DNA from 4 places in the Pseudomonas baetica genome. Region 4 is predicted to be linked to each of the others. Evidence: predicted binding sites of a transcription regulator. Region 4 holds the regulator's gene; each other region holds the start of a gene.
The links. Region 4 encodes sigma-54, which starts transcription at its own class of promoters, with help from an activator protein. Its sites were predicted from a motif close to ANTGGCATNNANNTTGCTNT; they were not measured.

Region 1: the regulator sigma-54 is predicted to act here: its motif matches at 1,629-1,648, upstream of ATI02_RS20595 (pilin).
Region 2: the regulator sigma-54 is predicted to act here: its motif matches at 1,406-1,425, upstream of glnA (glutamate--ammonia ligase).
Region 3: the regulator sigma-54 is predicted to act here: its motif matches at 2,050-2,069, upstream of glnK (P-II family nitrogen regulator).

The regions. Positions count from the first base shown of each region.
Region 1 is NZ_PHHE01000001.1:4,445,038-4,448,131, forward strand. Features, by position in the region: gene pilB (type IV-A pilus assembly ATPase PilB) at 1-1,469, opposite strand, end outside; gene ATI02_RS20595 (pilin) at 1,695-2,126, shown strand; gene ATI02_RS20600 (BON domain-containing protein) at 2,423-2,779, shown strand; gene ATI02_RS20605 (DUF2845 domain-containing protein) at 3,065-3,094, opposite strand, start outside.
Region 2 is NZ_PHHE01000001.1:3,026,429-3,029,522, reverse strand. Features, by position in the region: gene glnA (glutamate--ammonia ligase) at 1-1,311, opposite strand, end outside; gene thiI (tRNA uracil 4-sulfurtransferase ThiI) at 1,640-3,094, shown strand.
Region 3 is NZ_PHHE01000001.1:3,695,548-3,698,641, reverse strand. Features, by position in the region: gene ATI02_RS16825 (ammonium transporter) at 135-1,472, opposite strand; gene glnK (P-II family nitrogen regulator) at 1,510-1,848, opposite strand; gene ATI02_RS16815 (accessory factor UbiK family protein) at 2,262-2,522, shown strand; gene ATI02_RS16810 (IS256 family transposase) at 2,870-3,094, opposite strand, start outside.
Region 4 is NZ_PHHE01000001.1:2,297,179-2,300,272, forward strand. Features, by position in the region: gene lptA (lipopolysaccharide transport periplasmic protein LptA) at 1-255, shown strand, start outside; gene lptB (LPS export ABC transporter ATP-binding protein) at 255-980, shown strand; gene ATI02_RS10550 (RNA polymerase factor sigma-54) at 1,169-2,662, shown strand; gene hpf (ribosome hibernation-promoting factor, HPF/YfiA family) at 2,736-3,044, shown strand; gene ptsN (PTS IIA-like nitrogen regulatory protein PtsN) at 3,056-3,094, shown strand, end outside.

The sequences.
Region 1 (3,094 bases), 2.1 Mb from region 4:
TCGTAGATCGTGAAATGGCCGATGCGTTCCTCGGGGAAGCCTTCCTTGAGCAAGGTCTCACGAGGAATCTCGATGGGTTTCTTGCAGTGGCTGCACAACTTGCGCGCCAGCCGCTGGGCGATGATCAGGCTGACAGAGGTGGCGATGTTGAAGCCGGGGATGCCCATGTTGTGCAGGCGGGTCAGGGTTTCGGCGGCGCTGTTGGTGTGCAGTGTGGACAATACGAGGTGGCCGGTCTGCGCAGCCTTTATCGCGATCTCGGCGGTTTCCAGATCGCGGATCTCGCCGACCATGATCACGTCCGGATCCTGACGCAGAAACGAGCGCAAGGCCTGGGCAAAGTCGAGCCCCTGCCTGGGGTTGACGTTGACCTGATTGATGCCTTCCATGTTAATCTCCACCGGGTCTTCAGCGGTGGAGATATTGATGTCGACGGTGTTGAGGATATTCAGCCCGGTGTACAGCGACACGGTTTTGCCCGAGCCGGTGGGGCCGGTGACCAGAATCATTCCCTGTGGCTGCTTGAGCGCGGCCATGTACAGGTCTTTCTGCGCCGGCTCGTAGCCAAGCGCATCGATGCCCATTTGTGCGCTGGAGGGGTCGAGGATCCGGATCACTACTTTTTCGCCCCACAGGGTCGGCAGGGTGTTGACCCGGAAATCGATCGACTTGCTCTTCGACAGGCGCATCTTGATCCGCCCGTCCTGCGGTTTGCGCCGTTCCGAGATGTCGAGGCTGGCCATGACTTTCAATCGTGCGGCGATGCGCCCGGCCAGTTGAATCGGCGGCTTGGCCACCTCACGCAGGATGCCGTCGGTGCGCACCCGCACGCGGTAGTTCTTTTCGTAGGGTTCGAAATGCAGGTCGGAGGAGCCGCTCTTGATCGCATCGAGCAGCATCTTGTGAACGAAACGCACCACCGGCGCATCGTCGGCATCGATGACGCCGATGGCGTCCTGCTTGCTGTCGTCGATCGATTCGACATCGAGGCCGTCGAGATCGACGTCGGCCATGTCTTCGAGACCGCTGGCGTGGGTGTCGAAGAATTTTTCGATCGCGTCGCTGAGCTTGTCGTCCTCCACCAGGATGGCTTCGGTGTTCAACCCGGTGCTGAACTGGATGTCGTTGATCGCTTGATGATTGCTCGGGTCGGAAATGCCCACGAACAGTTTGTTGCCGCGCCGCCACAAGGGCAGGGCGTGGTGCTGGCGCACCAGTTTTTCACTGACCAGGCCTTTAGGCTGGGTTTCCTTGTCCAGGCAATTAAGGTCGAGGAACGCCATGCCGAAGTGCTCGGAGGCAATCTCGGCGACCTGCGCGCTCTTTACCAGTTTGTTCTGCACCAGATAACTGACCAGCGACAGACGATTGCGCTGGGCCTGTTGCCAAGCCTGCTGGGCGCTTTTTTCCGTGAGCAGTTCGGCCTGCACCAATTGCTTGGCCAGACCGCTCAGAGCGATGTCATTCATGGGGATTCCGCACGCTTGCCGTTCATGACTTATAGCCTAGACAAGTGACAGCGCCAAACACGCTCGGTGCAGGTGACAAAAAGTGTCAGATAGTGCGGTTGCGGGTTGTAGGAAACTGCGCGGGTCAGGGGCGCACTCAGTCTTCGCGGCGTTGACCTTGTTGGCATGGGCTATGCTGAGTCCATCTCAGATCATGAGATTTCGACTCATGCATGGAGCGTGTCTATGACAAAACAACAAGGTTTCACTCTGATCGAGCTGCTGATCGTTGTGGCGATTATCGGGATTCTGGCGACTATCGCCCTGCCGCAGTATTCCAAGTATCAGGCTCGGTCCAAGGTGACGGCGGGGCTGGCGGAAATCAGTGCGCTGAAAGTGCCGTTCGAGGACACCATCAATCAAGGGACAAACCCTACGCTTGCCATCGTGAAGGGTGATACGGTCACGACCACTTCAAATTGTGCGTTGACGGCTTCAGGTACGGCCGCTGATGGCGCGGGAACCATTGTTTGTACGATCGCCAATGCTCCAGCGCCAGTGTTGGGCAAAACCATTACGCTGACTCGTTCCTCCGGCACGGGCGCAGGCGTTTGGAGCTGTGGTACCACAGTGGCTCCGGATTACTCGCCAAAAGGCTGCACTGCCACCGGTACGTAATGTCAGGCAATGTCTGATGAATGCCCCGCACTGCGGGGCATTTTTCATTGCGCAGTGGTTCTCAAAAGCTTCAATAATTTCAGCACCTTAGGAACTTTCCGAAAAACCGCAACTTGCATGTGAATATTTCCCCGGTCATGCAATTTGCATGAATCCGGAATTTTGCATTATTTGTAACCTGTTGATTTATATGGTTTTTGTGTCGATTGAAAAGTTGGCACAGCGTTCGCAATGTATCCAGTAACCCTGCTGACAAGACATCCAGCAGACTTTCCAGAAAAACAGGAGTTACTCGTATGAAGAAGTTCGCTATCACTGCCGCTGCTGCTACCGCGCTGACCCTGACCATGGCTTCCGGTGCATTTGCACAATCCACCCAGGCTACCCAGGCACCAATGACTCTGGCTGCCGGTGAAGTGACTCAGGCAAAAGAAGCTACTTCCGACACCTGGATCACCACCAAGGTCAAAGCTGATCTGGTCACCGAAAAAGGCATCCCAGGTACTGACATCAAAGTTGAAACCAACAAAGGCGTTGTGTCGCTGTCGTCGACTGCTGCAGTAACCGAATCGCAGAAAGACGTTGCTGTGGCAATCGCCAAGAAAATCAAAGGCGTCAAAGCGGTCTCCGCTGACGGCCTGAAAGCCGAGTAAGGCATGACTTCTCGCCTGGACCGGGAGAAGGCGCGACAGACGGGCCGAGCAATACGTCTGCCGCAACTTTAGAGTTCATGCGAACGGTCACACGGAGGTGACCATTACGGGCCCCGGCACTTGTGTCGGGGCCTGTTTTATTTCAGGGACGAGAGAATTAAATGGCACCACAAAACAATTGTGGGAGCGGGCTTGCTCGCGAAGGCGTCAGGTCAGTCAAATTCGTCGTGACGGACCTGACGCCTTCGCGAGCAAGCCCGCTCCCACATGGGATAGTGAGTGGGTTTAGTTGCCGCGTTTGCTGTTGATCTGGCG
Region 2 (3,094 bases), 730 kb from region 4:
GTCGTCGGAGAACACGCCGCCCTTGGTCAGGAACGCACGGCCCTTGTCCAGCTCTTCCAGGGCTTCTTTCAGGCTGCCGCAAACTTGTGGGATCTCTTTCGCCTCTTCAGGCGGCAGGTCGTACAGGTTTTTGTCAGCGGCATCGCCTGGGTGGATCTTGTTCTGGATACCGTCCAGGCCGGCCATCAGCAGAGCTGCGAAAGCCAGGTACGGGTTGGCAGCCGGATCCGGGAAACGTGCTTCGATACGACGGCCGCGTGGGCTGTTGACGTAAGGAATACGGATCGAGGCGGAACGGTTGCGGGCCGAGTAGGCCAGCATGACCGGAGCTTCGAAGCCTGGCACCAGACGCTTGTAGGAGTTGGTAGCCGGGTTGGTGAAGCCGTTCAGGGCCTTACCGTGCTTGATGATGCCGCCGATGAAGTACAGAGCGGTTTCGGACAGGCCCGCATAGCCTTCGCCAGCGAAGGTGTTCTTGCCATCTTTGGCGATGGACATGTGTACGTGCATACCCGAACCGTTGTCGCCGTACAGCGGCTTCGGCATGAAGGTAGCGGTGCGGCCGTAGGCGTCGGCAACGTTGTGTACAACGTATTTCAGCGTCTGAACTTCGTCAGCTTTCTTCACCAGGGTGTTGAACTTGACACCGATCTCGTTCTGACCGGCAGTTGCCACTTCGTGGTGGTGAACTTCAACGGTCTGGCCCATTTCTTCCAGTGCGTTGCACATGGCAGTACGGATTTCGTGGTCGTGGTCGAACGGCGGAACCGGGAAGTAGCCACCTTTGACGCCTGGACGGTGACCTTTGTTGCCGCCTTCGATGTCCTGGTCGGACATCCACGAGCCTTGTTCGGAGTAGATTTTGAACATCGAGCCGGAGATGTCCGACTTGAACTTCACTTCGTCGAAGATGAAGAATTCTGGTTCTGGACCGGCGAACACAGTGTCACCGATACCGGTGGTCTTCAGGTATTCCTCGGCGCGGTGAGCGATGGCGCGCGGGTCACGATCGTAACCTTGCATGGTCGACGGTTCGATGATGTCGCAGACCAGAATCAGGGTCGCGTCTTCGGTGAACGGGTCGAGCACGGCCGTTTCGTCGTCCGGCAGCAGGATCATGTCGGAGGCTTCGATGCCTTTCCAGCCCGCGATGGAGGAACCGTCGAACATCTTGCCGACTTCGAAGAAGTCGTCTTCCAGCGCATCGCGAGCCGGCATGGTCACGTGGTGCTGAGTGCCTTTGGTGTCCGTGAAGCGCAGATCAATCCACTTGACGTCATGATCTTTGATGAGTTGAACCGACTTCGACATAGTGTCCTCCGGGTGGCTTAGGGCTTGGTAGTGGATGCCCTTAATATGGGTGATGCCGGCGCAGATACTCTGCCAAGGCAACCTGCCTCACAAGGGAGCAAATTGCATGCCAGTGCCCCAGCATGGGTTTTTTGCCCCAAATTCACGCTTCTAAAGGTGCAAAGCGCCGTGAAGGCGAAAATATCGCCCCCTAATGTAGCGTGCGAATTGAAAAATGACCCGTTTTGGTGCGCGCAAAACGTTCTGCACATTAACTGGTTAAACCTTGAGCAATTTCCGCTATAATCCGCGCCCCCCTTTTTCGGCTGGCCCTGCGCGCGCTGTTTTCATGAAACTAATCGTAAAAGTCTTCCCCGAGATCACCATCAAAAGCCGACCTGTCCGGACGAAATTCATCCGCCAGCTGGCCAAGAACATCCGTGCCGTGCTCCGCGATCTGGACCCGGCTGTGGTGGTGAACGGTGTGTGGGACAACCTCGAGCTGGAAACCCGCGTTACCGACCCCAAAGCCTTGAAAGAGATGGGTGAGCGTCTGACCTGCATGCCGGGCATCGCGCACTTTTTGCAGATCGACGAGTACCCGTTAGGTGACTTTGACGACATCACCGAAAAGTGCAAACAGCACTACGGCGATGCGCTGGCCGGGAAGATTTTCTCGGTGCGCTGCAAGCGTGCAGGCAAGCACACGTTCAGCTCGATGGACGTAGAAAAATACGTCGGCAGCAAGCTGCGCCGTGAGTGCGGTGCCGCCGGGATTGACCTAAAAGCGCCGCAAATCGAAGTTCGTATCGAAGTTCGCGACAAACGGTTGTTTGTCATCCACAGCCAGCACAACGGCATCGGCGGTTACCCGCTTGGTGCGTTGGAGCAGACGCTGGTATTGATGTCCGGCGGCTTTGACTCGACCGTTGCGGCCTACCAGATCATGCGCCGCGGCCTGATGGCGCACTTCTGCTTCTTCAATCTCGGCGGGCGGGCCCACGAATTGGGCGTGATGGAAGTCGCGCATTTCATCTGGAAGAAGTACGGCAGCTCGCAACGCGTGCTATTTGTCAGTGTTCCATTTGAAGAAGTGCTGGGCGAAATTCTCGGCAAAGTCGATAACAGTCATATGGGCGTCGTATTGAAGCGTATGATGTTGCGCGCGTCCTCCGCCATCGCTGACCGCCTGCATATCGATGCGCTGGTCACCGGTGAAGCGATCTCCCAGGTGTCGAGCCAGACGCTGCCGAATCTGTCGGTGATCGATTGCGTAACCGACAAACTGGTCCTGCGCCCGCTGATCGTCGCCCACAAGCAGGACATCATCGACACGGCCAACGAGATCGGCACCGCCGATTTTGCCCGGCACATGCCGGAATACTGCGGGGTCATCTCGGTCAATCCGAAGACTGCCGCCAAGCGTGGCCGCGTTGAGCACGAAGAGAAAGAATTCGACATGGCGGTGCTCGAGCGTGCGCTCGCCAACGCCAAACTGGTGGCGATCGATCGAGTCATCGACGAATTGGGCCAGGATTTGCAAATTGAAGAAGTCGGCGAAGCACTGGCCGGTCAGATCGTCATCGACATCCGTCACCCGGATGCCGCTGAAGACGAACCGCTGGAGCTTGCCGGCATAGAGGTACAGACGATGCCGTTCTATGCAGTGAACGCACGTTTCAAGGAACTGGACCCTACTCGCCAGTACCTGCTGTATTGCGACAAAGGCGTGATGAGTCGCCTGCATGCCCACCATTTGCTCAGTGAGGGGCATGCCAATGTGCGCGTTTATCGACCGAGCTAA
Region 3 (3,094 bases), 1.4 Mb from region 4:
CCATTGCCCGCAGAAAAACACCCGTCGTAAACGCGACTAAAGGCGTACGAAAAATCCTTTCAGCAGTGTCTTGAATGACAAATTCCAGACAAAAAAATGCCCGGCGAACCGGGCAAGTTTTTTAGTGCGCGTACTTACAGGTTGTAGCCGCGTTCGTTGTGTTGTGCCAGATCCAGGCCCACCGACTCTTCTTCCTCGGTTACACGCAGACCCATGACGGCGTCCAGAACCTTGAGGATGATGAAGGTGACGATCGCGGTGTAGATCACCGTGAAGCCAACGCCTTTGACCTGAATCCAGACTTGCGCGCCGATATCGGTAACGGTGCCGAAACCACCCAAAGCAGGTGCAGCGAACACACCGGTGAGGATTGCGCCGAGGATACCGCCGATACCGTGTACGCCAAATGCGTCGAGGGAGTCGTCATAACCGAGTTTGCGTTTCAGGGTGGTGGCGCAGAAGAAGCACACCACGCCCGCCGCCAGACCGATCACCAGTGCGCCCATCGGGCCCACGGTACCGGCAGCCGGAGTGATCGCCACCAGACCGGCAACCACACCCGAGGCGATGCCCAGAGCGCTTGGTTTGCCGTGGGTGACCCACTCCGCGAACATCCAGCCCAGCGCGGCGGCGGCAGTAGCAATCTGAGTGACCAGCATCGCCATACCGGCAGTGCCGTTGGCCGCCGCAGCGGAGCCAGCGTTGAAGCCGAACCAGCCGACCCACAGCATCGCCGCGCCCATCAGGGTATAGCCGAGGTTGTGCGGGGCCATCGGGGTGGTCGGGAAGCCTTTGCGCTTGCCCAATACCAGGCAGGCAATCAGACCGGCCACACCGGCGTTGATGTGCACCACGGTGCCGCCCGCGAAGTCGAGCACGCCCCAGTCCCACATCAGGCCGCCGTTGCCGGACCAGACCATGTGCGCAATCGGTGCGTAAACCAGGGTGAACCAGATGCCCATGAAGATCAGCATCGCGGAGAACTTCATCCGCTCGGCGAACGCACCGACGATCAGCGCCGGGGTGATGATCGCGAAGGTCATCTGGAAGGTGATGAACACCGCCTCAGGGAACAACGCGGCCGGGCCAGTCACGCTCGAAGGCGTGACACCGGCGAGGAACGCCTTGCCCATGCCGCCGAAGAACGAGTTGAAGTTGACGACGCCCTGCTCCATGCCGGTGGTGTCGAACGCAATGCTGTAGCCATAAATGACCCACAGGATGCTGATCAGACCGGTAATGGCGAAGCACTGCATCATCACGGAAAGAATGTTTTTCGAGCGAACCATGCCGCCGTAGAACAGCGCCAGGCCCGGGATGGTCATGAACAGCACGAGGGCTGTCGAGGTGAGCATCCAGGCAGTGTCGCCGGAATTGAGGACTGGGGCCGCCACTTCGTCTGCCGCCATTGCAAGGCTTGGCATTACGATGGACAACAGGGCTCCTAGCCCTGCGAATTTACGCAGAGTCATATTGTTTTCTCCTGGGGCGTTGGGGTTTGTGGCGGCGTTAAATCGCGTCGGTATCGGTTTCGCCGGTACGGATGCGAATCGCCTGTTCCAGATTGACCACGAAGATCTTGCCGTCACCGATCTTGCCGGTGTTGGCCGCCTTGGTGATCGCCTCGATCACCCGATCCAGATCCTTGTCGTCGATGGCCACGTCGATTTTCACCTTGGGCAGAAAATCGACCACATATTCCGCGCCGCGATACAGCTCGGTGTGACCCTTCTGCCGGCCGAAGCCTTTGACTTCAGTAACGGTAATGCCCTGCACGCCGATTTCGGACAGCGACTCGCGCACGTCGTCCAACTTGAACGGCTTGATGATGGCAGTGACTAGCTTCATGAAACTCTCTCCCGAATTGGTGGACTTGCCCCAGGAAAACAAACCCGACTCAAGTCTAAGCGCAGTGCCTGGCTTTGTAACGCATCGTCGGCCTTGACCGCCCGACTGACGCCAGCTAACCGCATCAGACGAAACTCCCCGTTCCGCCTGCCGCACTGCATTCGTCACAGCGACTGCATCAGTGCATGGGTCACAGGTGACTAAGCAGAAACCTTGCCATCTCGCCAAAACCCACTGATTTCAATCCCTTGGCCGCTGCCGCAGGCGCTCCCGTGCAAAAGGCGTCGCGGATACGCACAACAACGGTGCGTCGCCGTCCGTCCGCCTGCGCGAAAAGCGTGCATCCCTGCCTGCGAGATTGACTATAGACACTGCGTGATACACTGCCGGCCATTGTTTACAGGACACTTCCCATGCTCGCGCCCAAAGACTTCCTCGACGCCCTGAGCGGCACCGCCTCCCGCCTGTTCAGCGGCGACACCCCGCTGCCGAAAGCCGAAATCGAAAGCCAGTTCAAGATGCTGCTGCAGAGCGCCTTCAGCAAACTCGATCTGGTCAGCCGTGAAGAGTTCGATAGTCAGATGGTCGTGCTGGCCCGCACTCGCGCTCGCCTCGAAAGCCTCGAAGCGAAAGTGGCCGAGATGGAAGCAAAGCTGACACCGCCCGCTGAATAATCCGCCCCCCCTGTAGGAGCTGCCGAAGGCTGCGATCTTTTGATCTCCAGCCCTTCAACCATCCCGGCAACGTCCTACAACCTGCACCACCGCCGTCCGATTGCGCCGAAAAGTCCAGGTTTCTAAGCTCACCCGATGCTGAATGTTCAGCACCGGGTTTGGCGACCCGAGCAGCTTAAGGCGCACGACAACCATGATGGCGGCTACATTTACCGCCACATCGTTTCATGGCGGTTGTGCGTGGGAGGCCTTCGGGTCTGCCGGGTTCCTTTTGCTCCGGTTCGCCAGAGAGTGTCAGATTTTTTGTGTGCGGGCCGGTAATGGCCTGCCGTCAGGCAGGCCGGGTTTTACCAGGTCGGCCTGATAAATCGATCTCCGTACAGAATCGCAAATTGGTTCATCGCACTCTTCCAGTCATGAGCCGCCGAGCCCCAGTTTGCCGTGATGTTACGCAGCCCAAGCCAGATCAGCTTGGTCGCTGCGTCATCCGTCGGGAAGTGGCCCCGGGTCTTGATGATCTTGCGTAGCTGAGCGTTGATGCTTTCGATAGCGTTGGTCGTATAGATCACTTT
Region 4 (3,094 bases):
GGCGACAGCAAACCCGTTCAGGGCTGGGGCGTGACGATCCAGTACCACGCTGCGCAAAACCGCGTCGTGCTGATCGACAAGGCCAAGGTTGTCGACAAGGACAACAACACCACCCAGGGCGAGAAAATCGTCTACGACACCGTGAAGAAGCTGGCCAGCGCCGGTCGCGCCACCGGCAGCAAGGTCACCGAAGCGCGTCCGCGCATCGACATGGTGATCCAGCCGAAGAAGAAAACCGACGAGAAAACCCAGTAATGGCAACTCTGAAAGCTCAGCACCTGGCCAAAGCCTATAAAAGCCGCCAGGTCGTGCGTGACGTCAGCCTGTCGATCGACAGCGGTCAGATCGTCGGCCTGCTCGGCCCTAACGGCGCCGGCAAGACCACCTGCTTCTACATGATCGTCGGCCTGGTGCAGGCCGATCAGGGCCGCGTGCTGATCGATGATCTGGACGTCAGCCATCAGCCGATGCACGGCCGCGCCAAGGCCGGTATCGGCTATCTGCCGCAAGAAGCGTCGATCTTCCGCAAACTGTCGGTGGCCGACAACATCATGGCCATCCTCGAGACCCGTCAGGAACTCGACAAGGCCGGTCGTCGCAAAGAGCTGGAAAGCCTGCTGCAGGAATTCCACATCAGCCACATCCGCGACAACCTCGGCATGAGCCTGTCCGGTGGCGAGCGCCGCCGGGTGGAAATTGCCCGCGCCCTGGCCACCGCACCGAAATTCATTCTGCTCGACGAACCGTTCGCCGGTGTCGACCCGATTTCGGTCGGCGACATCAAGCAGATCATCCACCACCTCAAAGCCAAAGGCATCGGCGTGCTGATCACCGATCACAACGTGCGTGAGACGCTGGACATCTGCGAAACCGCTTACATCGTCAACGACGGTCAACTGATCGCCGAAGGTGACTCCGCAACCATCCTCGCCAACGACCTGGTGAAGGAAGTGTATCTGGGCCACGAATTCCGCCTGTAAGCATATTGGTGCCGGGAGAGCCGCCCGGGCGCTGTATCGATTCAAGCAGAATTTAATACGCTTTAATTGTTACAGCGCTCTAGGCAAACACTTCAGTTTCAGGCATATAATTTGCTTAAGTTTGGCGCTTCGGCGCCCTGTAGTGGATGGCGCATGCGCGCCGGCGAATAAGGTGTTAAGCCCCTGCCATGAAACCATCGCTAGTCTTGAGAATGGGCCAGCAGCTGACGATGACACCGCAGCTGCAACAGGCCATCCGCCTGCTCCAATTGTCGACCCTGGATCTGCAACAGGAGATCCAGGAGGCTCTGGAATCCAATCCGATGCTCGAACGCCAAGAAGAAGGCGACGACTTCGACAACTCCGATCCACTGGCCGATAACGCCGAACAGAAGCCCAACACCGAGATTCAGGAACCGTCCTATCAGGAAGCCGCCCCGACGGTGGATAACCTTGAGGACGGCGAGTGGAACGAGCGCATCCCCAATGAGCTTCCGGTCGACACTGCCTGGGAAGACGTCTACCAGACCAGCGCCAGCAGCCTGCCCAGCAGCGATGACGACGAGTGGGACTTCACCACCCGCACTTCCGCCGGCGAAAGCCTGCAAAGTCACCTGCTGTGGCAATTGAACCTCGCGCCGATGTCCGACACCGATCGCCTGATCGCCGTGACCCTGATCGATTGCATCAACAATCAGGGTTACCTGGACGAAACACTCGACGAGATCCTTGAGGCGTTCGACCCGGAACTGGACATCGAACTGGACGAAATCGAAGCCGTCCTGCACCGCATCCAGCAATTCGAACCGGCCGGCATCGGCGCCCGCAACCTCAGCGAATGCCTGCGGCTGCAATTGCGTCAGCTATCGGCCAAGACCCCGTGGCTGGCTGAAGCCAAACGCCTGGTCAGCGATTACATCGACCTGCTCGGCAGCCGCGATTACAGCCAGTTGATGCGCCGCATGAAGCTCAAGGAAGACGAGTTGCGGCAGGTCATCGAACTGGTGCAGAGCCTCAACCCGCGTCCGGGCTCGCAAATCGAGTCCACTGAAGCTGAATACGTCGTACCTGACGTGATCGTGCGCAAGGACAACGAACGCTGGCTGGTCGAGCTCAATCAGGAGTCGGTGCCACGCCTGCGGGTCAACGCACAGTACGCAGGTTTCGTGCGCCGTGCCGATACCAGCGCCGATAACACTTTCATGCGCAATCAGTTGCAGGAAGCACGCTGGTTCATCAAGAGCCTGCAAAGCCGCAACGAAACCCTGATGAAAGTGGCCACGCAGATCGTCGAGCATCAGCGCGGCTTCCTGGAGTACGGCGACGAAGCGATGAAGCCTCTGGTTCTGCATGACATCGCCGAAGCCGTTGGCATGCACGAATCGACGATTTCACGGGTGACCACGCAGAAATTCATGCATACCCCGCGCGGTATCTATGAATTGAAATACTTTTTCTCCAGCCACGTCAGCACCTCCGAAGGCGGCGAATGCTCGTCCACGGCGATCCGCGCGATCATCAAAAAACTGGTTGCCGCGGAAAATCAGAAAAAGCCGTTGAGTGACAGCAAGATCGCTGGTTTACTGGAGGCACAAGGCATTCAGGTGGCTCGCCGCACCGTCGCCAAGTACCGCGAATCCCTCGGGATCGCGCCTTCGAGCGAACGCAAGCGGTTGATGTAAGCCACGTTACAGCGTTCCAGTGGCAGGCTATCCGGCCTGCCGCTTTATGCACTGGCAACGAAGGAGAAGCTGTATGCAAGTCAACATCAGTGGACACCAACTGGAAGTGACCGAACCTCTGCGCGCTTATATCGGCGAAAAACTCGAACGATTGGAGCGCCATTTCGACAAGATCACTAACGTGCAAGTCACGATGTGTGTCGAAAAACTGAAGCAGAAAATCGAAGCCACGCTGCATATTCCCGGCAATGAAGTCGTCGCCAACGCGGAACATACCGATATGTACGCGGCGATCGACTTATTAACCGACAAGCTGGATAAACAACTCAAAAAGCATAAGGAAAAGACCCAAAGCCTGCTCCAGGGCGCCACCGGTCGATAACCCCCCACTCCATGATCCGACTTGAAAATATCCTGACCCCCGGCCGTTCC